One region of the Bradyrhizobium guangxiense genome, then DNA from elsewhere that is predicted to be linked to it. Evidence: predicted binding sites of a transcription regulator. Region 1 holds the regulator's gene; each other region holds the start of a gene.
What was found. Region 1 encodes LexA, which represses DNA repair genes until DNA is damaged. Its sites were predicted from a motif close to TGTTCNNNNTGTGTTCNG; they were not measured.

Region 1 (8,053 bases):
CGTTGGGACTTCTACACCGGACTCATCGACGTGCTGGGCAAAACCTACCTCACCAAGCAAGCCTCTCTCCTGCTTGAATTCGCAAGAAACACCTCGGATTCGGACCTTTCCGCCAAGCTGATCAGAAAGGCGGCCGACCTGAAATCGCAGGCCGACCCGCTCCCCGACAAGGATCAAGGGCCCAAAGCTCCAGACGTCGCGTTCGACCTCGGTACGGACGGACCGACCGGGAGTTGACCGATGCTGGCCGTGGCGCTTGTTTTTCTCGTTCTAGCCATGGCGATCCTCATGCCGGTTTGCCTTGCCTTCCGGATCATGCCCCGGCGGACGTGAGCTTCCCTCCTCCGCACTGAGATCACGCACGATAAATCATTCTGCGTGCTGCTTTGCCTCGCGCCTGCACTCGGCTAGAACTCTCCGCCATTTTATCGATGTGCTCAGCAGGAGTTCCGCCGTGGCCTTGATGCCGGTTTCCGACGCCCTTGCTGCGGTGCTGGCGGGGGCAGAGCCGCTGCCTGAGCAGATGGTTTCGCTCGACGAAGCCTACCACCGCGTGCTCGCCCATGACCTCGCGGCGCGGCGCACGCAGCCGCCGCATGCCATGTCGGCGATGGACGGCTATGCCGTGCGCGCGGTGGATGCGGCAATGATTGATTCCAGGCTGACTGTCATCGGCGAGGTCGCGGCCGGCCGGCCGTTCACCGGGACGGTCAGCACCGGCGAAGCCGTACGGATCTTCACCGGCGGCGTCGTTCCAGACGGCGCGGACGCGGTGGTGATCCAGGAGGACACCGTTGCGGACGGCAACAGGGTCACCATCAGGGAGGCCGCGATCGCCGGACGGCACATTCGCCCGGCCGGCGTCGATTTCCGCGAGGGTGACGTGCTCCTGCGCAGGGGAGCCCGTCTGACCGAGCGCGATCTCGCGCTCGCCGCTGGAATGAATCACCCGCACCTGCCCGTCCGCCGCCGTCCGAAGGTCGCGATCCTCGCCACCGGCGATGAGCTGGTGATGCCCGGCACCACGCCCGGCCCCGGCCAGATCGTCTATTCCAACGGTTACGCACTGCATGCGCTCGCCCGCAGCGAGGGCGCCGAGACCATCGACCTCGGTGTCGCCGCGGATACGCTGGAGGCGACCTCCGCCGGAATCCGCCGCGCCCGCGACAGCGGCGCGGACATCCTGATCACCACCGGCGGCGCCTCGGTCGGCGACCACGACCTGGTCCAGCAGGCGCTCAAGGACGAAGGCATCGCGATGGCGTTCTGGAAGATCGCGATGCGGCCAGGCAAGCCGATGATGCACGGGCGGCTCGGCGCCATGCGCGTGATCGGCCTGCCCGGCAATCCCGTGTCGTCTTACGTGTGCGCGTTCCTGTTCATGGTGCCGCTGATTCGTGCCCTATCGGGCCAAGAGGTGATTCATCATCGCCGCGAACGCGCCGTGCTGGGCCGCGATCTCGGTGCCAACGACCAGCGCGAGGATTACTTGCGCGCGCGTCTGGAGCTGCGCGACGACGGCACGCAAGTCGCCCTTCCCGTCAGCCATCAGGACTCCTCTCTGCTTGCGAATCTCGCTGCGGCACAGGTACTTCTCGTGCGCGCACCCTTCGCGCAGAAGGCCGAAGCCGGCAGCCCTTGCGAGGTGTTGCGGCTGCCGGTTTGAGCCGCGCGGCCACACGTATTCCGCGAGGTTCGCTTCGTTCACGGTAAATTAAGCAGTTGCGGAACACATATCGAACATATAGTGTCCGTTCATGATTTGTTTCGAGCATGTAGCGCCCTGTCGCTGAATTCACCGTCTCGGAATCGAACGACATCAACCGGGGGACTTTGGTCGAGATGTTAACGCGCAAACAATACGAGCTTCTGCGGTTCATCAGCGAACGTTTGAAGGAAAGCGGCGTGCCGCCCTCCTTCGACGAGATGAAGGATGCGCTCGACCTGCGCTCGAAGTCAGGCATCCACCGCCTGATCACCGCACTCGAGGAGCGCGGCTTCATCCGCCGCCTGCCCAACCGCGCCCGCGCCATCGAAGTGATCAAGCTGCCGGAGCTCCAGGCGGCCGCCGGCAACCGACGCGGCTTCACGCCAAGCGTCATCGAAGGCAATCTCGGCAAGGTGCGCGCGAGCACCAGCCCGCCCGCTGACGAGGGCGAGCGGCCCGTGGCGGTGCCAGTGATGGGCCGCATCGCGGCCGGCACGCCGATCGAGGCGCTACAGACCCGAAGCCACACCATCAGCGTGCCGCCTGACATGCTCGGCTCGGGCGAGCATTACGCACTCGAAGTGCGCGGCGATTCCATGGTCGAGGCCGGTATCCTCGACGGTGACATGGCGCTGATCCAGCGCAACGAGAGCGCCGACACCGGCGACATCGTTGTGGCGCTGATCGATGACGAGGAGGCCACGCTCAAGCGCTTCCGCCGCCGCGGCGCCTCAATCGCCCTCGAGCCCGCCAATGCCGCTTATGAAGTACGCATCCTGCCGCCGAACCGCGTGAAGATTCAGGGCAAGCTGATCGGACTTTACCGGAAGTACTGATTTGCGGACGCACTCGGTACAGGAACATCCGGCGCCTTGCGCGCCTTCGATCGGTACGCCGATCAGATATTGGAGCGGACGGATGTCCGCTCCGGCTGGATAGTCTTTCTGGTTCTGCACAGATTATCCGGCCCCTCCTCCACGGCCACGTCCTCAGCGGATCGCACGAGACAGCATCGCGTCACGGCCTCCGCGTTGGAGGGGACAGGCAAGTGCGTATCGCTTGAGTGCCGCTGTGACCGCCGCTGGTCGCACCACCGGCAGGCGGTTGCCGCGCAACCGCATCGTCATGTCTGCAACGCCCGGCGCAATGCAATTGCGCAGCACCGCAATCGTGCTGGCGATGCAGGCGTCGCGTTTGCCAGCCGTTGACACGTGCCGGCCAAATGCGCGGCAGCGGGCTTTGTTCCTAGCGAATCCGGGAAAGTTAATGTGATCGCGGCGCGCAGATCACAGCCGCAGATTCGCCTTCAACCAAGCAGAGCTTTGCGTCCTTACTCTGACAGAGGCCTGTGCCTCCAAGAGAGGTGCGGGTCGCTTTCTTCGCATGAGGAGCACCCGATGTGTGACTATAGCCTGCATGCCGTCGCGACGCGCCCCGCGGAAGTCGGCGAGACGATCGTCACGACCACGTTCCGCGGCACCTCGACACGCGGCTTCGCCTCCGAAGCCGATCTCTCCGTTGCGGTCTGCCTGCTTCCAGGAACGGAGCTCGCCTTCGCCGACAACGTCCGTTACGACAACCGCTGGATCTGGACGCGCACCGTCAATTCCCGCGTCGGCAAGTTCGGCAAGATCGATCCGCACATTCCCGACCGCCATCACGACGCGATCGAATTCCCTGACGGCAAATACGTGCTGGTGACGCAGCTCGTCGAAGGCCAGCGTGCGACCGTGCTGCAGCTGCCGGTGACCCAGCCGGTCGGCGAGCGCGAGCACAAGCCGCAGAGCATCGCCGACAGCCGGCCGCCGGTCACGCGTCTGCCGATCGGCTGACGCCGCCCCGGCCGCAAGGTCGAGGCTAAGGAAATGCCGTCGCCGGCCGAGGCCGGCGAGATGGTATGGCTTGCGTCTCACGGAATCCCATCGGACCGTCCCCCTTTCCCCTCCCCTCCATCCTCAATCGTCGGCCTGCAAGTCGGTCTCCGTTGGCGTTGCGTCGCGGTTGCGGGGAGCCGTCCTCGGCGCAAGACTGCCGTCGAACTCGCCTTCGCCGGCACCGGCCGGCAACCACGGGCGGTTGGTGCCTCTCGCCCTCACCGCCTGGACGGAAAATCCGTCACCACGCGGCGTGAGCGCCAGCGCGCCCTGGCGAACCAGCCGCTGCCGATCCACCACCATCGCCGCGCAATCGGGCGGCGCGGGCCGTGACGTCACCACCAAGGCGGCGCGGCTGCAATCGTCCGCCAACGCATCGATGCGCAAGGCCAGCGCGACCAGCCGCCCGTCGGCGAGCGGCGTGACGCAGCCGGCCTCGTCGCACGATATACCGTCGGCCAGCGCGCTACTGCCGGCATCGCGCGGATCGGCGTCGGCCGCCAACCACTCCCTCAGCAGGAAATTGTCCTTCCCAGCCCTGATCAGGTGCAAACGCCCGTCCCCGCCCCGCACCGCGACGCTCGCGCCGTCCCCGGCAATCAGGACATCGGGCTGCCGCACCGAAAGGCCCCAGGCGATCGAAGCCAGCAGAACCACGGCACCGGCCCAGCGCAAGGGCGTGCGCAACAGGCCCATCACGATGATGCCGAGGCTCGCTCCGACCAGCGGCGCAATACTGAACGCGGGGATGTGGCCGACCGCGCCCGGCAAGGCCGCCACCCAGCGCGAGACCGCAACCATCCAGTCGATGCCCAATCCCATCAGCCACCAGAACGCGCCATCGAGCCCGAACGGCGCAGCCAGCAATCCCAACAGTCCGGCCGGCATCACCAGTGCAGAGACCACCGGCATCGCACCGAGATTGGCGAGCACGCCGTAAGGCGTGACCCGATGGAAATGGAAGGCGGCGTAGGGCGTGGTCGCAAGCCCCGCGATCAGCGAGGCCAGGAACAACATCGCGATCTCGCGGCCGCCCCACAGCGCGACGCGCGCTGTCGCCGAATGGTCGGGCGAGGCAAGCAGGTTCGGCATGCCGATCTGCACCAGCGCCACCAGCCCGAGCGTTGCTGCAAACGACATCTGGAAGCTCGGATGCACCAGCGCCTCCGGCGCGACCGCGAGCACGATCAGCGCCGCCACGGCCAGCGTACGGAAGGTGATGGCGCGCCGATCGACCATGACCGCGATCAGCACCACCGCCGTCATGAAGAACGATCTTTGCGTGGCGACCTCCGCGCCCGAGAGCAGAAGATAGAACGCCGCCGCAACCAGCGCCGCGGCCGCCGACCATTTCTTGATGGGAAAGCCGACGGCGAGACCCGGGATCAGCGCCAGCAGCGCGCGCACCGCGAAGAACACGACGCCGGCGACGACGGCCATGTGGTAGCCCGAGATCGAAAGCACGTGGCCGAGCCCCGAGACGAACATGGCATCGTTGACGGGCGTGGAAATCGCATCGCGCCGCCCGGTGAGCAGCGCTGTCGCGATCGCGCGGTCGTCGCCCTCGAGCGTGGCTCGGATGCGGGCGTCGATCGCATCGCGTAGGCCCTGCATGAAGGCGGCGTAGCGCAGCCGCAGGCCTCCGGCGTCCGGCGGCACCGCAGCCGTGATCGCGCCCATCACGAAGCCGGAGGCGCCGATGCCCTGAAAGTACATATCGCGCGAAAAGTCGTAGCTGCCGGGGCGGACCGGCGAGAGCGGCGGCATCAGCCGCGCCCTGAGTTGCACGAAGCTGCCGACCTCCGGCGCGGTGCCCTTACGCACGGACAGGCGGACCCGATCGAGCTTGACGTCGCTGCGCTGCGCCTCCATGGCGGTGACGCGCAGCACGAAGCGATCGGTGCGCTCGCGGATGTCGCGCGTCTCGACGAAGCCCGACAGGGACACTGAATAGAGCGGCTTGGCCAGCACGTTGTGCGCGATGCGCGCGGTCTTCCAGGTCGCCACGGCAACCCCCGCCGCGATCGCCGCGATCATGATCGCCGGCGCAAACAGCCGGCTCCGCCGCAACAGGATCGCGCCGAGCAGGGGCGCGCCCGCCGTGGTCGCAACAAGCCACAGCACAGGCTCATGATCGGCAGCAAAATAGAGCGCAATGCCGCCGCCGAAGGCGACCGGCACCCACGGCAACAGCCGCCCGGGGCCGGCCTCGGCGCGGACCCATTCGCGCAGCGTCTCGACGATCGCCGGCCAGAGGCCCAAGCCCGCCGGCGCAAAGCCGCCGGCTGGCGCAGCGCGGCCGACCGGCCACGTCCCGGCAACTCCCTGGGAGCGTAGTGGCCGGCTCGGCTCCGTCATTCCCCTGCACCTTACGCGACGTGGTCAGCGCCGAGGCTACCGGAACGTGCAGGCAGACGAATAGCGGCACAAATCAGGAACGAAGAGAGAGCGCTCTACTTTTCCTCTTCCATCGTCACGGCAACGTCCGCCTTGGCGGACAGCCGCACCTTGTTGCCTTCGACGTCGGCAACCAGGCCCTTGTCGATGAAATGATGGTGCCCCTTGTGGCTGCCCTCGCCGCTGTCCTTCTTGGTCAGCTTGATGCGGTTGCCCTCGACGCGATCGACGGTGCCGACATGGACGCCGTCGGCGCCGATGACTTCCATATGCTCTGCGATGTTCTGCATGGTGGGTTCCTTGTTGGACCCACTCCAACGCGCAGGAACGAGGTTCGTTCTCGCCCTCGGGAATGACGATGCCGTGTGCTGCCTAAAACGCGATGAGATTTAGATGAATCGTCATCGCGCTTTAGGTTGTTGTTTGCGCATGATCTTTCCGGAAAACCGCTGCGCACTTTTCCGGATCGTGCTTTAGATCAGCGGTGCCTGCGACGAGGCATGATGATTGACGATCTTCCAGTCACCGTCCTCGCGGATGATGACCCAGCTCATCTTGACGACGAGATCGTCCCGCTCGCCGGCGAGATCGAATGAGATGGTCGCAGCCATGTTGATCAGATCAGGACCGACCTGCGTTGCGTTCACCTCGGAGAACACGGCGCTCGGCCTGCGCCAGCGCGGCAGGCCGTTGAAATAGTCGGCGACCCCGTCTCTGTCCCGATAGAGCTTTGGGTTCGAGCCGAAGAAGAACGCGTTCTTCGCATAGAGCGATGACAGCTCGGCCGCATCGAGCGCAGCAAAGCCGGCGCACCATTTCGCGATGATGGCGGAAACGATGGCGTCGGCTTCATTGCTCATGCCCGTCAACCCTTCGCGACTTCCTTCGCGAAGGTGTCGCGCAGGCCGATGGTGCGCGAAAACACCGGCTTGCCGGGCGTCGAGTCCTTGTCGCGCACGAAATAGCCCTGGCGCTCGAACTGCATCGGCTCGGTCGAGTTGCTCTCGGCCACCGATGCCTCGATCCGGGCATCGCTGAGGATCTCCAGCGAGTTCGGATTGAGATCGGCCGCGAAGTTTTGGGCGTCCGGGCTCGGATTGGCGAACAGTTGATTGTAGATGCGGATCTCCGCGGGCTTCGACGTCGCCGCCGGCAGCCAGTGCATGGTCGCCTTGACCTTGCGGCCGTCGGGGGCATTGCCGCCCTTGGTCGCGGGGTCGTAGGTGCAGCGCAGCTCCACCACCTCGCCGGCGTCGTTCTTGATCACGCCGGTGCACTTGACGAAATAGGCGTAGCGCAGCCGTACCTCGTTGCCCGGCGACAGGCGGAAGAACTTCTTCGGCGGGTTCTCCATGAAGTCGTCCTGCTCGATATAGAGCTCGCGGCCGAACGTGATCTTTCGCGTGCCCGCCGAGGGATCGTCGGGGTGGTTGATCGCCTCGAGCTCCTCGGTCTGTCCTTCCGGATAATTCTCGATCACGACCTTGAGCGGCCTCAAGACCGCCATGCGGCGCTGCGCGGTGCGGTTCAGCTCCTCGCGGATGCAGAATTCGAGCATGCCGACATCGACCACGCTGTTGGCTTTGGCAACGCCGATGCGCTTGACGAATTCGCGAAGAGCCGCCGGCGGCACGCCGCGGCGACGCATGCCAGCCATGGTGGGCATCCGCGGATCGTCCCAGCCGGCGACGTGGCCATCGCGGACGAGCTGGGTCAGCACGCGCTTGGATAGCAGCGTGTAAGTCAAATTGAGCCGCGCGAACTCGTACTGGTGCGGCTGTGACGGCACCGGCAGCTTCTCGATGAACCAGTCATAGAGCGGCCGGTGGTCCTCGAACTCCAGCGTGCAGATCGAGTGCGTGATGCCCTCGATCGCGTCCGACTGGCCGTGCGCATAATCGTAGCTCGGATAAATGTGCCACTTGGTCCCGGTGCGCGGATGGTGCGCATGCAGGATGCGGTACAGCACGGGATCGCGCAGGTTGATATTGCCGGCGGCCATGTCGATCTTGGCCCGCAGCACGCGTGCACCGTTGGGGAATTCGCCCGCCTTCATACGACGGAACAGGTCGAG
Region 2 (8,053 bases), 860 kb from region 1:
GATCAGAGGGTTGCCGCAGGCGCGTCATCCCCTTGCAATCCCGTTGGATAGGGCGCGCGGACGCGTTGACAGGCTTGGCCCCGCTGTGGTCTGTACCCATCTGTATCGTACGGCCACGTCGGGAGAGACCGGCAACTGCTAGCCGGCGCCGAAGGAGCAACCGCCCCGGAAACTCTCAGGCAAAAGGACCGCGTGGCTTTGACGACATCTGGAAAGAGGCGCCGACGGGTTTAGACCCGGATGGCACCCGCCGACGGGATAATACTCTCAGGCACAGCGACAGATGGGGCTTCGACTGGTTTGTCTCGGGGAATCGTCCCCGGGGAACCGCCGAGGGCCCCCCGATGCTTGCGCGTGACGACAAAGACTCCCTGAAACGTACCCCCCTCTACGACCTTCACGTCTCCCTGGGCGGCAAGATGGTGCCGTTCGCGGGCTATGACATGCCCGTGCAGTACCCCGCCGGCGTGCTGAAGGAGCACCTCCAGACCCGGGCCTCCGCCGGCCTGTTCGACGTCTCCCACATGGGCCAGATCGCGCTCCGGCCGAAATCCGGCAAGGTGGAGGATGCCGCCCGCGCGCTGGAGCGGCTGGGGCCACAGGACATCGTGGCGATTGCGCCAGGACGGCAGCGCTACGCCCAGTTCACGAATGCGGATGGCGGCATTCTCGACGATCTCATGGTCGCCAATTTCGGCGATCACCTGTTCCTGGTCGTCAACGCCGCCTGCAAGGAGGCGGACGAGGCCCATCTGCGCGCGAATCTCTCCGGCGACTGCGTCATAGAGTCCCTTGCCGACCGCGCGCTGATCGCGCTGCAGGGCCCCAAGGCGGAAGCCGCGTTGGCGAAATTCTGTGCAGCGGCGCCGTCCATGAAGTTCATGGATGCCGGCCCGCATGAGGTCGCCGGCCTCAACTGCTTCGTCTCGCGCTCCGGCTACACCGGCGAGGACGGATTTGAGATCTCGGTCCCCGCTGCGGACGCCGAGCGCCTAGCGAAGACGCTGCTGGAAAATCCCGATGTGATGCCGATCGGCCTTGGCGCCCGCGACAGCCTGCGGCTGGAAGCCGGGCTCTGCCTCTACGGCCACGACATCGACACCGCCACCACGCCGGTCGAGGCCGCGCTGGAATGGTCGGTGCAGAAGAGCCGCCGCAGTGGCGGCGCGCGCGCCGGCGGCTTTCCCGGCACTGAGGCGATCCTGGCGCATTTCGATCACGGCGCGGCCCGCCGTCGCGTCGGCCTGCGTGCCGAGGGCCGTGCGCCGGTGCGCGAGGGCGCGCTGCTGTTTGCCGATAGCGCCGGCGGCGAGGCGATCGGAAAGGTCACCTCGGGCGGTTTCGGGCCGAGCCTGAATGCGCCGGTCGCGATGGGCTACGTGCCCACGGCTCTGAGCGCGCTCGGCACAAAGCTCTTCGCCGAGGTGCGCGGCCAGCGGCTGCCGCTCACCGTGGCCGCCATGCCCTTCGTGAAGAACACCTACAAACGCTGAGGACTCCAGAATGACCACGACGCTGTACACCTCCGACCATGAATGGCTGGCGATCGACGGCGATGTCGCCACCGTCGGCATCACCGATTACGCCCAGCAGCAGCTCGGCGATGTCGTGTTTGTCGAGCTGCCCAAGATCGGCCGGGCGCTGAAGAAGGCGGAAGCCGCCGCTGTCGTCGAGTCCGTCAAGGCGGCCTCGGACGTGTACGCACCGATCTCCGGCGAAGTGCTCGAGACCAACGAGGCGCTGGCCGCCGAGCCGGCGCTGGTGAACTCGGACGCGCAAGGCGCGGCGTGGTTCTTCAAGATCAAGATCGCCGACAAGAGCGAGCTCGGCGGCCTCATGGATGAAGCCGCCTACAAGGCACATACGGCTTAAGGACGATGGAGCAAGCGATGACCGCGCACCGTAAATCCAGCGGCGACACCGCCGCCAGTTTCGTTCGTCGCCATATCGGCCCCTCAGTGCGTGATGTCACCGCGATGCTGGAGACCGTCGGCGCCAAGAGCGTCGATGCGCTGATGGCAGAGACGCTGCCGGCCTCGATCCGGCAGGCCCCCCCGCTGGATCTCGGCAAGCCGCTGAGCGAGACCGAGGCGATCGCGCATATGGCCGAGCTTGCGGGCCAGAATCAGGTCTTCACCTCGCTGATCGGCCAAGGCTATTCCGGCACCATCCTGCCCGCGGTGATCCAGCGCAACATCCTGGAAAATCCCGCCTGGTACACGGCCTACACGCCCTACCAGCCCGAGATCAGCCAGGGCCGGCTGGAAGCGCTGCTCAACTTCCAGACCATGATCTGCGATCTCACCGGGCTCGACGTCGCCAACGCCTCGCTGCTGGACGAGGCCACCGCCGCCGCCGAAGCCATGGCGCTCGCCGAGCGGCACTCGCAGGTGAAAGCAAAAGCCTTCTTCGTCGACAAGGACGTGCATCCGCAGACGCTGGCGGTGATGCGCCCCCGCGCCGAGCCGCTCGGCTGGACTCTGGTCGTCGGCGATCCCCTCACCGATCTCGACAACAGCGACGTGCTGGGTGCGCTACTGCAATATCCGGGCTCTTCGGGCGCGCTGCGCGACCTCAGGCCCGCGATCGCCACGCTGAAGGCGAAGGGCGCGCTCGCGATTCTAGCCGCCGACCTGCTGGCGCTGACCCTGCTCGCCTCGCCCGGCGAGCTCGGGGCCGACATCGCGATCGGATCTGCCCAGCGTTTTGGCGTACCGATGGGCTATGGCGGCCCGCACGCGGCCTATATGGCGGTGCGCGATGCGCTGAAGCGCTCGCTGCCCGGCCGCATCGTCGGCCTCTCCGTGGATTCGCGGGGCGCGCCGGCCTTCCGCCTCGCGCTGCAGACCCGCGAGCAGCACATCCGCCGCGAGAAGGCGACCTCCAACATCTGCACGGCGCAGGTGCTGCTGGCCGTGATCGCCTCGATGTACGCGGTCTATCACGGACCCGAGGGCCTCTCGCAGATCGCGCGCAACGTCCATCGCCGCGCCGCCGTGCTCGCGAGCGGCCTGCGCAAGCTCGGCTTTGCGCCGCAGTCCGACAGCTTCTTCGACACGCTCAGCGTCGATGCCGGCGCCAAGTGCGCCGAGATCGTCGCGCGCGCGGCCGCCGAGAAGATCAATCTCGGTGTCGGTGAGACCAGCTTGCGCATCGCGCTCGACGAGACCACCACGCCGGCAACCATTGAGGCGGTCTGGCGCGCTTTCGGCGGCCAGCTTTCCTACGCCGAGTTAGATGCCACCACCCGCGAGGCGCTGCCCGAGACGCTGAAGCGCGGCACGGCTTTCCTCACTCATCCGGTGTTCCACGCGCATCGCTCGGAGACCGAGATGCTGCGCTACATGCGCAAGCTCAGCGATCGCGATCTCGCGCTCGACCGCGCCATGATCCCGCTGGGATCCTGCACCATGAAGCTGAACGCGACCACCGAGATGATGCCGCTGACCTGGCCGGAGTTTGCGACGCTGCATCCGTTCGTGCCGCGCGAGCAGGCCAAAGGCTATCATGCGCTGTTCGCGCGGCTGGAAAAGTGGCTGTGCGACATCACCGGCTATGACGCGATCTCGCTGCAGCCGAATTCCGGCGCGCAGGGCGAATATGCCGGGCTGCTCGCGATCCGTGGCTACCATGCCGCGCGCGGACAGAGCCATCGCAAGATCTGCCTGATCCCCTCCTCCGCGCACGGCACCAACCCGGCCTCGGCCGCGATGGTCGGCATGGACGTGGTGGTTGTGTCTTGCGAGAAGAACGGCGACGTCGACGTCAATGACCTCCGTGCCAAGGCGGAGAAGCATTCGGGCAATCTCGCCGCGGTCATGATCACCTATCCCTCGACCCACGGCGTGTTCGAGGAGCACATTCGCGAGATCTGCGACATCGTTCACGGCCATGGCGGCCAGGTGTATTTGGACGGCGCCAACCTCAATGCACAGGTCGGCCTCAGCAGGCCCGGCGATTACGGTGCCGATGTCAGCCACCTCAATCTGCACAAGACCTTCTGCATACCGCATGGCGGCGGCGGCCCTGGCATGGGCCCGATCGGCGTCAAGGCGCATCTCGCCCCGTTCCTGCCAAGTCATCCTGAAAATCGTCATCCCGCAACCAAGGCCGATGCTCCGGTCGGCCCGGTCTCGGCCGCGCCGTTCGGCTCGGCCTCGATCCTGACCATCTCCTACATCTACATCCTGATGATGGGCGGCGAGGGCCTGAAGCGCGCGACCGAGATCGCGATCCTTAACGCGAACTACATCGCAGCACGCCTCGATCCGCACTTCCCGGTGCTCTACAAGAACACGAAGGGCCGCGTTGCCCATGAGTGCATCGTCGATCCCCGTCCGCTGAAGACGACCTCGGGCGTCACCGTGGACGACATCGCAAAACGCCTGATCGATTACGGCTTCCACGCCCCGACCATGAGCTTCCCGGTGCCGGGCACGCTGATGATCGAGCCGACGGAGTCGGAATCCAAGGCCGAGCTGGATCGTTTTTGCGATGCCATGATCGCGATCCGCAAGGAGATCGCCGAGGTCGAGGCCGGCCGCTTCAAGATCGAAGCTTCGCCCTTGCGCCACGCCCCGCACACCGTGCACGACATCGCGGACGATGCGTGGAATCGCGCTTACACCCGCAGCGAAGGCTGCTTCCCCGACGGCGTGTCGCGCACCGATAAATATTGGAGCCCGGTCGGCCGCGTCGACAACGTCTATGGCGATCGTAACCTCGTGTGCTCGTGCCCGCCGGTGAGTGATTACGCAGAAGCCGCGGAGTAAGACGCGACGGAGTTCTCGCAGGGTGGGCAAAGCGTCAGCGTGCCCACCACCTCGCGCCTGTTGGAAGATGGTGGGCATGGCGCTTACGCGCCTTTGCCTTCCCTACGGCACTTTCGCCGTCTCAATGATGATCCGGCGAGCCGCGATGACGTCGGATTGACTCCAACTCTCGACGATCCCGGCCTCAATAATTGATCCGGTATCTCTTGTATCACCAAACGAAACGGGCACCGAAGACGTCGGCAACTCAACGTCTTCAGCGCCCGCTCCTCGCGAAAAACTTTTCCGCGCTAAGGCTTACTCGTCTGCCGGCTCCTCACCGTCGGCGTCGCGCTCCGGCGTGCCGGCCAGAACCTGCTCGGCGATCAGGCCGGAGTTCTGGCGGATCGCGGTCTCGATCTTGGCGGTGATGTCGGGGTTGGCCTTCAGGAACGCCTTCGAGTTCTCGCGGCCCTGGCCGAGGCGCTGGCTGTCATAAGAGAACCAGGCGCCGGACTTCTCGACGATGCCGGCCTTGACGCCAAGATCGAGGATCTCGCCCATTTTGGAGACGCCTTCGCCGTACATGATGTCGAACTCGACCTGCTTGAACGGCGGCGCCAGCTTGTTCTTCACCACCTTGACGCGCGTGGTGTTGCCGACGACCTCATCGCGCTCCTTGATCGCGCCGATGCGGCGGATGTCGAGGCGGACGGAGGCGTAGAACTTCAGCGCGTTGCCGCCGGTGGTGGTCTCGGGCGAGCCGTACATCACACCGATCTTCATGCGGATCTGGTTGATGAAGATCACCATGGTGTTGGACTTGTTGATCGAGGCGGTCAGCTTGCGCAGCGCCTGGCTCATCAGACGCGCCTGCAGGCCCGGCAGCGATTCGCCCATCTCGCCCTCGAGCTCGGCCTTCGGCACCAGCGCCGCGACCGAATCGACCACCAGCACGTCCACCGCGCCGGAGCGCACCAGGGTGTCGCAGATTTCCAGCGCCTGCTCGCCGGTGTCGGGCTGCGAGATCAGGAGCTCGTCGATGTTGACCCCGAGCTTGCGCGCATAGACCGGGTCGAGCGCGTGCTCGGCGTCGATGAAGGCGCAGATGCCGCCCTTCTTCTGCGCTTCCGCCACCGTGTGCAGCGCCAAGGTGGTCTTGCCCGAGGATTCCGGCCCATAGATCTCGACGATGCGCCCCTTGGGCAGGCCGCCGATGCCGAGCGCGATATCGAGCCCGAGCGAGCCGGAGGACACCGCCTCGATGTCCATGGAGCGGTCGTTCTTGCCCAGCTTCATCACCGAGCCCTTGCCGAACTGGCGCTCGATCTGGGAGAGCGCGGCGGCCAGAGCTTTACTCTTGTCCATGGAAGATCCTTCGACGATACGCAGGGCAGTTGCGGACATTGGGTCGTGCTCCTTATGGCGAGGATTCGCGTGGGGGACAAACGGTTGCGAGGCGGCTCGGCGATAAAAGCAATGTACCCTATTTGTTCTAGGTTCGCAATATGTTCTTTCGCGGATTTGATTTGGGTACTGCGGACCGCACCTGCGGGTCGCACTCTGATCGTGTCCGGTCGATGAGGACTTTGATTGATGCGGTCCTGCCGCTGGAGCGGGTGCGGGAATCGAAAGGGGCCACCTCGCGGTAGCCCCTTGCCGATCGCAATAATTGTTCGGGATGAAATACCAGCCTCGGCTTACCAAGTTTTCCCGACGTATCGAGTTCCGGCCATATCGAATGTGAATCGATATCCTAATTTCGCATCGCGGGCGTCCTGATTACGACAGCACCTGAATCGGAGCTGTTCATATTTAAGTCCGGGCGCCATAGGTCTGCGCGGTTCGATTATCCGGAGGCCGTAAGCGCCGCGCTATTCGTCGACGGGCCGCGGCGCCTTCTTGAGGCACCGGGTTCCAGATTCGACTCGCCTATCCCGCGATCCCGTAGCAGCATGGACATCGGCTAGGCGCAGCCAAGGGAGTGCACCGATGGAAAGATTCATCGCCCGTGCGAATGTCGATCATTACCTCGATCTGCTGAAGGTCCCGGACATCTCGACCCATACGAGGTCAACGATCACGAAGCTTTTGATCGAAGAGGAAAACAGGCTTGGCCGCGAGAATGCGCAACTCGAGTTCGCCGAGAGCAGGGCTGCAACGTGCCGGGAGCGCGCCGACCGACAAAGGCGATTGATGGATTCATTCGCCCCCGGTTCGGACGATTGGGTGCGCGCTGAAAGGCTGTTCGTCAATTTCGAATCACTTGCCCAGTTCGTCGAAACCTTCTGTCACCAGATGCGCCGCGACGTGAACGATCGTCCGCTGTGAAGCAGACTGCCTCCGATGCAGGGCTTGTTCGCGGCCGCGCCCGATGTCGTCGGGCGGAGGCATTGATGGAGTTCTGAGGCTCATTTTCGGCTGTCGGTGCCGTTGTGCACACAATTGGACAGACGCCGATCCATCAATGGCCCTTAAATCGGCTGTCACCGCACGGACCGCGGCAGCTATCGGTGATGAGGACGCCGATCGCGCTCCCGCCTTCCTCGCACGGAAAGCAGCGTGCCATGTTCAAGCGGCGACGTTTCAGGCAACAACTGACCCTTCAGGATCGGCTCTCCGCATGGGTGAAGCAGGTCAAGGAAGACGCCGCCAGGTTGCCATCCGGCCCCGAGCGGGACGCTCTCCTGAAGAAGGCTCGCCAGGCCGAGTTGGCAAATGATCTGCACGATTGGGTCAAATCCCCCGGGCTGCAACCGCCGAAATAGCAGCGCAGCTACGGCGCCCGGCCGGACCGAAGCTGACCTCCATCAAAGACACAGCCGCCGTCATAATTCCGTAATCCTGCGGCAACCTTTTCGCGGTCTCCGGCCTTCTCCCGGACGAGACCGACATTCTGGGGATCTCAGTCATGGCGCAAAACGAGCACCGCGAAACGATCAAGCGCAATCGCCTGCTGCAGGCGGCGCATGAGGAGATGATGAAGTTCGAGCGCAAGGAAAACGAATTCCGCAAGAAGGATCGTGAGGAACGCGCCAGCGAGCTCCATCTTTCCCTGAACGAAATCAATATCCACTAGGTCCCGGAGCCCGGTTCGTAGCCCGCAACGGTTCGCCGCCGAGGCGGCTGACGTCGCGCCACCCGCGACCTCGCTGACGCTGGCCGGTTTCGGCCCCGGCGCGTCATCGCATGGCGACGCGCAAGGCCCGAGAGAGCGGGCGCGCGCAGTTGAGGTATCTAAATACTAACCTTAAGCCATTGAGACAGCGAGGACATTTCCATGCTGCCTACTGTGCATGGGG
Region 3 (8,053 bases), 2.1 Mb from region 1:
CTGCTTTCCTTCTATCTGGAGGCCGGGGTCGACTGCGCGCTGGCGGAGGAACCGATCGACCGCCTGGCGGAATTGGATGCTCCACCACCGGCCCCGCGCGCGGCACCACCGGTCGAGGCGCCCCGTCCGGTGGCTGCGCCCGCGGTGATGCGTGGCGAGGCCGCAGCCCCTCCCGACATCGCCATCGCTTCGGCGCGCGAGGCGGCGCGGACCGCGCCGACGCTGGAGGCGCTGCGGGAGCTCATGCAAAGCTTCGAGGGCTGCGCGCTGAAGCACACGGCGACGCGACTGGTGTTCGCCGACGGCAATCCGCAGGCGCGCATCATGTTCGTCGGCGAAGCGCCGGGCCGCGATGAGGACATCGAGGGCCTGCCCTTCGTCGGGCGCAGCGGCAAGCTGCTCGATCTGATGATCGGAGCCATAGGCCTCAACCGCAGCACCGCCTACATCGCCAACGTGATTCCCTGGCGGCCGCCGGGCAACCGCACACCGACGCCGCAGGAGACACAGATCTGCCTGCCCTTCATCCAGCGCCAGATCGAGCTGGTGAACCCCGACGTGCTGGTGACGCTCGGCAACCCCTCGACACAGACGCTGCTGGGAACGCGCGAGGGCATCATGCGGACCCGCGGGCGCTGGTTCGACTACGACACGGGTGCGCGCACCATCCGCGCGCTGCCGACCTTCCATCCGGCCTATCTCTTGCGCTCGCCGTCCTACAAGCGGCTGGCGTGGCAGGATCTGCGCGCAATCGCGAAGATGTTGGCGGGATAGCGTAACCACACACGTCGTCATTCCGGGGCGCGGCAAAGGCGCGAACCCGGAATCCATTCATCGACCGACTCTGCAGCTCGATGGATTCCGGGCTCTCGCTTCGCGAGCCCCGGAATGACAGCGCATGTCGCTACGTCCCCTTTGGCCGCACGATGGCCCAGCCGATGCGCAGGAGTTGCTGGCGCCCGGTCACCAGCCATTCGAAGGCGCGCGGCACTTCCGGCACGATTCCGGGAAAGCGTTTGAGAATATCCGGCGGCGGGGTGCCGCCGGTATCGGAGGCGCGCCAGACCACGACGCCGCCGGTCTCGCTGAATCTGGTCTGGTTCATCCAGGGCGTACGCGCAGGATCGGCGTCGATGAACAGATGCGGCCGGCCGGAATGCAACGCGATCAGGCTCGCAAGCTGCGTCTCGCCGGCCACCGCGCGCAGACGATGATTGGTGCGGCGGGCAAAGCTCTCGTCGAAGAAGTCCGATATCGCACGCGCCGGCATCGAGGTCGCGATTTCGGCGGTGCCGGTCCAGGGCAGGAACAGGACGCCGAGCACGACGCCGATGGCCGGCGCCACGACGGCCGCGGCCCACACCATCCGGAGCATCCGCGCGCGGCGCATGGCGATGAGATCGCCGGCCGTAACCACCACGGCAAGCCCGGACGTAACCAGTAGAACGCCGGCGCCGCCAACGACTGAGTCGAGCCCGAGCAGGCCGGAGATCAGCACCCCGCCCAGCATCGGCGCGAGCGCGAAGAAATAGACGTAGTTGCGCGCGAGCGGCTCCACCGGCGGCCTAAAGATGACCGGTGGCTCCTCGCCCTTGCCGGCAAATAGGCTGGTGTTGAGAAAGGTCAGCGCCGGAATCGCGGCGGCCCCGAGCACGAGGCCGCCGAGCAGCCAGGCCGCGTGTAGGGCGCGGGCATTCAGCTCCGCGACTTGCGGCAGGGCCGGCATGGCAAGCGTCTCGGCGCGCATCAACCAGACCGCATAAGGCAGCGCCAGCACCGCGACGACGATCAGCGCGAACAGTGGATCGAGCGCACGCAGCGTCCGGCGGCCGGCGGCGGTCGAGATCGCGAAGACGGCGAGCAGCAGCAGCAGGAAGATCGCGGCCGGCGTCGTCAGCAGCAGCAGGCCGGCCTCGATCGACCAGGCGAACCAGGCATTGCCGCGGCGCTGGCCGATGATCTGCCAGGAGTGCAGCAGCAGCAGCGCCCAGAGCGGCCGGGCCAGGACGAGGGGACCGAAGTCGAGCGCCGACGAGGAGAAGGCGAGCGCCGTCATGGTCAGCAGCGCGGCGAGCACCGCGTGCTGCTGGCCGACCACGGCGCGGGAGAGATGATAGAGCGCAATGAAGGTCGCGATCTCGCAGAGCTCGGCCAGCACATAGACGCCGAACATGTGGCCGCCGGCTGCGCGGTAGGCGATGTCGGCGAGCCAGACCGGCAAGGGTGGGCCGAGGTCGGTGCCGACCTGGTATTCGCGTCCGAAAGCCAGCAGCGTCGCGAGGCTGCCGGGCGGGCTGCGGTAGAACACCAGCGCCACCAACAGCCACATCGCGGCCTGCAGCAGCACGGCGATCCAGACGATCAGCCGCGGCCGGGCGCGAATGAGCTCGATGACCAGGGAGGTAAACCGCATGCAACGCCCGAAAGATGCAGCCAACCCGTCCAGCCGGCCCTATTCGCTCACATCTGTTTTGATAATGGGCGCTGCGCGTCGTGGCAATCTCGGTGTGCTCGCTCTCCCCTGCGGTCTCTCTTCTCCCTCTGCTCGCAGGCGGAGAGAGACGACAGAGGAAGGAGAGCGGTTAGAGATTTGCCGAGACGTCGATCTCGACGCCCGTTTCCACCTGCACTTCGGTCACCGAGAACAAATCCTGCACCGGCTCGACCGTCCAGGGCATGTGCTTGGCGCGGGCGGCGACGACGGGGGCGAAGAAGCTGCGGTGGTGGACGGAGGGCCCGAGGCGGTCGAGGGCATCGAGGTGCTCGGGGACGGCGTAGCCCTTGTGCTGCTCGAAGCCATAGCCGGGGCAGTCCTGCGCCAGCGCGCACATCAGGCGGTCACGCGTCACCTTGGCGATGATGGAGGCTGCGGCGATCGACAGCACGATGCCGTCGCCGCCGATTACGGCCTCGCAATCGCATTCGGTGTCGAGCCGGTCGCGGCCGTCGACGAAGACGTGGCGTGGCGCCTCCGGCAGCGCCGCCACGGCGCGCTTCAGCGCCCACAGCGAGGCGCGCAAGATGTTGTCGCGGTCGATTCGCGAGGGTGAGGCGACGGCAACGGAGACCTGCGCGGTCGCGCAGATCTTGTCGAACAGCTTCTCGCGCTCCTCGGCCGTCAGGCGCTTGGAATCATCGATGCCGCGCGGGATGCGGTCGGGGTCGAGAATCACCGCAGCCGCCACCACGGGACCTGCGAGCGGGCCGCGGCCGGCCTCGTCGCAGCCGGCGACCGGCCAGACGCCGCGCTTGATCAGCGCGCGCTCCCGGCGAAAGCTCGGGGCGGCGACGGCAATGATGCCTTTCCGGCCTGCTATCTTGCCCGTCGACGCCTTGGCCTCGTCGGCCTTCGCCGCCTTAACAGGCGCGGGCTTCTTCGCAGCAGCCTTCTTGGGCGCGGCTTTGGCCGGCTTGGTCGCGGACTTATCCCGAATCATGGCCGGGATCGTGCGCAAGCGGCCCCGCCTGCGCAACCGGGAACCCGGCACAATTCCCGCTATTCAGTCTGCCCTACTCCGCCAGGTGCACCCGCCGATCCTCGCCGACGTCGATGCCGGGTGCGACCACGACCTCCCAGGGATGGCCATCGGGGTCAGCGAAATAACCGGAATAGCCGCCGTAATCGGTCTCGTGTGCGGCCTTCACCAGCGCCGCCCCCTTGCCGAGCGCGAACGCCATCACCGCATCGACCTCCTCGCGTGTCCGACAGTTCCAGGCGAGCGTCATCCCGCGAAAGCTCGAAGGCCTCGGCTGGTCCGGCAACGCCGCGTCCGCCGCGAGCTGATCCCAGGGATACAGCGCGAGCACGGGACCACCGGTATCGTAGAATGCGACCGCCTCGCCGGTTACCTTTAGCCGGCGCGAGAACCCGAGCGCGTCGTAAAAAGCGATGCTGGCACGGATATCGCTGACGCCGAGCGTGATGACGGTGAGCCGCGGCACCGGCACGGTGAGTTCCTTGGCCATGCGACGCTTCTTCCACTCCCGATCAGAACAGGCTGAGCTGATCGCCGTTCCGCTTCGGCCGCGCAAAGTGATCCGTCGTCAGCTTCGAGCGCCGCTTGTTCAGCCCCAGCCTGTCGCAGGCAATCTCGAAGCGGCGACCGATGGTCCAGGCCATCGGTCCCGTACCCTTCATCCGCTCGCCCCATTTCGCGTCGTAGTCGCGCCCGCCGCGCATGTCGCGAATCAAGGTGAAGACGTGGCGATAGCGGTCCGGATAGTTCGCCATCAGCCATTCGCGGAAGAGATCGCGCACCTCCAGCGGCAGCCGCAGCAGCACATAAGAGGCTTCCTTGACGCCGGCATGGGCGGCGGCATCGAGAATACGCTCGATCTCGGAATCGTTCAGCGCCGGGATCACGGGCGCGACCATCACGGTGGTGGGAATGCCGGCGTCCGAGAGCTGCTTCAGCGCCTCCAGCCGCTTCGGGGGCGTCGCCGCCCGCGGCTCCATGGTCCGCGCGAGCTTTGGATCGAGCGAGGTGACCGAGATCGCGACCTTGGCGAGATTGCGCTTGGCCATCCGCGCCAGAATGTCGATGTCGCGCACCACCAACGCCGACTTGGTGACGATGCCGACGGGGTGGCCGGCACGCTCCAGCACCTCGAGAATGCCGCGCATGATCTTTCGCTCGCGCTCGATCGGCTGGTAGGGATCGGTGTTGGTGCCGATCGCGATCATCCGCGGCTCGTAGCCGGAGGCTGCGAGCTCCTTCTCGAGCAGCGCCGCCGCCTCGGGTTTTGCAAACAGCTTCGACTCGAAATCGAGCCCCGCTGAGAGGCCGAGAAAGGCGTGGGTTGGCCGGGCAAAGCAATAGACGCAGCCGTGCTCGCAGCCGCGATAGGGATTGATCGAGCGGTCGAAGCCGATGTCGGGAGAATCGTTGCGGGTGATCACCTTGCGCGAGGTGTCGACCCCGACCGTGGTCTTGAACGGCGGCAGCTCTTCCAGGCTCTGCCAGCCGTCGTCGAAGGCGACGCGCGCCTCGGCCTCGTAGCGGCCACTGGCGTTGGAGTGGGCGCCCCGCCCTCGCCTGCGCACACGCTCGATCGCGACGCCAAGTTCCGGAAAGTCAGAGCCCGCACCCGCCGGCTCGGAGGGCGCCTTGACCGGCGGGGGCTTGAGAGCATGAGAGGATGCTGCTGGACTCATGAGGCCAAGATAGCATGCAAAAGGAACAAATCAAGAACACAAACGAAAAATGGAAAAACAACCCATGCAAAGTAGCCGCCCAAAGTTCGGGCGCGGTCCTTTGACCTCTCGCAACATGCCGGTCATCGCGATTTCGTTTGATGCCGGTCGGGGATCAATCGTCCCGGAACAAAGTTGGTGACGATCGCCGGGTGCAGGTCAGCAGGAATATGACAAATCAACAACAATCGGCCTCAGCGAGCGGCGATCTCGAACTCCTCGATCGCTACTGGCGCGCCGCAAACTACCTCTCGGTCGGGCAAATCTACCTGCTCGACAATCCGCTGCTGCGCGAGCCCTTGCGCGCCGAGCACATCAAGCCGCGTTTGCTCGGCCATTGGGGCACAACGCCAGGCCTCAACTTCATCTATGCCCATCTGAACCGCGTTATCCGCGCGCTTGACGTCGACGTGATCTATGTCTGCGGCCCCGGCCATGGCGGGCCAGGCATGGTCGCCAACACTTATCTCGAAGGCAGCTACAGCGAGATCTATCCCGACATCGCGCGCGATGCGGACGGCATGCGCAAGCTGTTCAGGCAATTCTCCTTTCCAGGCGGCATTCCGAGCCACGCGGCGCCGGAAACGCCCGGCTCGATCCACGAAGGCGGCGAGCTCGGCTACGCGCTGGTGCACGCCTATGGCGCGGCACTGGACAATCCTGATTTGATCGTTGCCTGCGTCGTCGGCGACGGCGAAGCCGAGACCGGCCCGCTCGCTGCGTCCTGGCACTCCAACAAGTTCCTGAACCCCGTCCATGACGGCGCGGTGCTGCCGGTCCTGCATTTGAACGGCTACAAGATCGCCAATCCGACCGTGCTCGGACGGATGGGCGATGCGGAAATCCGCGATCTGTTCCGCGGCTTCGGCCACGAGCCGCTGTTCGTCGAGGGTGATGATCCCAAATTGATGCACCAGGCCATGGCGGACGCGCTCGACGTCGCGTTCGCCAGCATCCGCTCGATCCAGCAGCACGCGCGGGACGGACGCAAAAGCGTCGAGCGGCCGCGCTGGCCGATGATCGTGCTGCGCAGCCCGAAGGGCTGGACTGGCCCGAAAGAGGTCGACGGCAAGAAGGTCGAGGGCTTTTGGCGCGCCCATCAGGTCCCCGTCGCAGGCTGCCGCGAAAACCCGGCGCACCGACAAGTGCTCGAAGACTGGATGCGCAGCTACGAGCCGGAAAAGCTGTTCGACGCAGGTGGCGCCCTCGTTCCCGAGCTTCAGGCGCTGGCCCCCGGCGGCAACCGCCGCATGGGCGCCAATCCGCATGCCAATGGCGGCCTGCTCAAGAAGGAGCTGAAGCTGCCGGACTTCCGCAGCTTCGCGGTCGACGTGCGACAGCCCGGCGGCGTCATCGCCGAGGCGACGCGCGAACTCGGCAAATTCCTGCGCGACGTCATCGGTCTCAACGCCAAGGAGCGCAACTTCCGCATCATGGGCCCGGACGAGACCGCGTCAAACCGGTTGGATGCAGTGTTCGAGACGACCGAACGGGTCTGGATGGAGCCGATCGAATCCTATGACGTGCATCTGGCGCAGGACGGCCGTGTCATGGAGGTGCTGAGCGAGCATCTTTGCCAGGGCTGGCTCGAGGGCTATCTGCTCACCGGCAGGCATGGCTTCTTCTCGTGCTACGAGGCCTTCATCCACATCGTGGATTCCATGTTCAACCAGCACGCCAAATGGCTGAAGGTCACGCGTGATCTGCCGTGGCGGCGGCCGATCGCCTCGCTCAATTATCTCCTGACCTCGCATGTCTGGCGTCAGGACCATAACGGCTTCAGCCATCAGGACCCCGGCTTCGTCGACCTCGTCGCCAACAAGAAGGCCGATATCGTCCGCATCTACTTCCCGCCGGATGCCAACACGCTGCTGTGGATCGCCGATCACTGCCTGCGCACCTACAACCGCATCAACGTCATCGTCGCCGGCAAGCAGCCGGCGCCGCAATGGCTCTCGATGCAGGACGCAGCCACGCATTGCGATGCCGGAATCGGCATCTGGACCTGGGCGGGGACAGAGGGGGCAACGGGCGAGCCCGACGTGGTGATGGCCTGCGCCGGCGACGTGCCGACGCTGGAGACGCTCGCCGCCGTCGACTTCTTGCGCAAGGCGCTGCCGGACCTGAAGATCCGCGTCGTCAACGTCGTCGACCTCATGACGCTGCAACCGAAGGAGCAGCATCCGCACGGCCTGTCCGACCGTGACTTCGACAGCCTGTTCACCTCCGACAAGCCCGTCATCTTCGCCTATCACGGCTATCCTTATCTGATCCACCGGCTGACCTATAACCGCACCAACCATGCCGGCATGCATGTGCGCGGCTTTGCCGAGGAAGGCACCACGACGACGCCGTTCGACATGGTCGTGCTCAACGAACTCGACCGCTACCACCTCGCAATCGAGGCGATCGAACGCGTGCCCGGGCTCGCAGCCAGGGCCGCGCAGGCCAAACAGCAATTTCGCGACAAGCTGATCGAGCATTCGCGCTATGTGCGCGAGCATGGCGAGGACATGCCGGAGATCCGCGACTGGGTCTGGCCCAATAGCTCCTGCGGCAACACGCCGACCGAGGCCGGCGACTAGCATGTCTGACACGGTCCTCGTCCTCAACTCGGGATCGTCGAGCATCAAGTTCGGCCTGTTCGACATCGCGGCGACTGAGCCCAGCCTGCTTTGCAAGGGTCTGCTCGACGAGCACGAGGCAAGACCCCGGCTGGTGGTGAGGAGTCCGGCGGGCGAAGACCTGTTCGAGACGCGAAGAGAGGCGGCGGATGCCGAGGGCGGTCATCTGTTCGCCGACGTGCTCGCCTTCATCGCGGACCGGTTCGGCGAACGCCCATTGCGGGCCGTCGGTCAC

Region 2: recA (recombinase RecA) is a predicted target of LexA. The motif match lies at 6,232-6,249, and genes of this name have one in related genera.
Region 3: X268_RS06400 (PA0069 family radical SAM protein) is a predicted target of LexA. The motif match lies at 5,177-5,194, and genes of this name have one in related genera.

Annotation. Positions count from the first base shown of each region.
Region 1 covers NZ_CP022219.1:3,501,583-3,509,635, forward strand. Annotated here, with positions in the region: gene X268_RS16580 (hypothetical protein) at 31-237, shown strand; gene X268_RS16585 (molybdopterin molybdotransferase MoeA) at 455-1,666, shown strand; gene lexA (transcriptional repressor LexA) at 1,843-2,544, shown strand; gene X268_RS16595 (hypothetical protein) at 3,106-3,540, shown strand; gene X268_RS16600 (ComEC/Rec2 family competence protein) at 3,664-5,940, opposite strand; gene X268_RS16605 (DUF2171 domain-containing protein) at 6,036-6,269, opposite strand; gene X268_RS16610 (nuclear transport factor 2 family protein) at 6,453-6,839, opposite strand; gene X268_RS16615 (glutamine--tRNA ligase/YqeY domain fusion protein) at 6,845-8,053, opposite strand, start outside.
Region 2 covers NZ_CP022219.1:4,363,666-4,371,718, forward strand. Annotated here, with positions in the region: glycine riboswitch at 110-200, shown strand; gene gcvT (glycine cleavage system aminomethyltransferase GcvT) at 345-1,493, shown strand; gene gcvH (glycine cleavage system protein GcvH) at 1,504-1,872, shown strand; gene gcvP (aminomethyl-transferring glycine dehydrogenase) at 1,890-4,772, shown strand; gene recA (recombinase RecA) at 5,070-6,158, opposite strand; gene X268_RS20970 (hypothetical protein) at 6,744-7,082, shown strand; gene X268_RS20975 (hypothetical protein) at 7,319-7,519, shown strand; gene X268_RS39580 (hypothetical protein) at 7,663-7,830, shown strand.
Region 3 covers NZ_CP022219.1:1,357,558-1,365,610, reverse strand. Annotated here, with positions in the region: gene X268_RS06420 (uracil-DNA glycosylase) at 1-774, shown strand, start outside; gene X268_RS06415 (glycosyltransferase family 39 protein) at 905-2,413, opposite strand; gene rnhB (ribonuclease HII) at 2,583-3,437, opposite strand; gene X268_RS06405 (VOC family protein) at 3,511-3,966, opposite strand; gene X268_RS06400 (PA0069 family radical SAM protein) at 3,989-5,155, opposite strand; gene X268_RS06395 (phosphoketolase family protein) at 5,365-7,779, shown strand; gene X268_RS06390 (acetate/propionate family kinase) at 7,781-8,053, shown strand, end outside.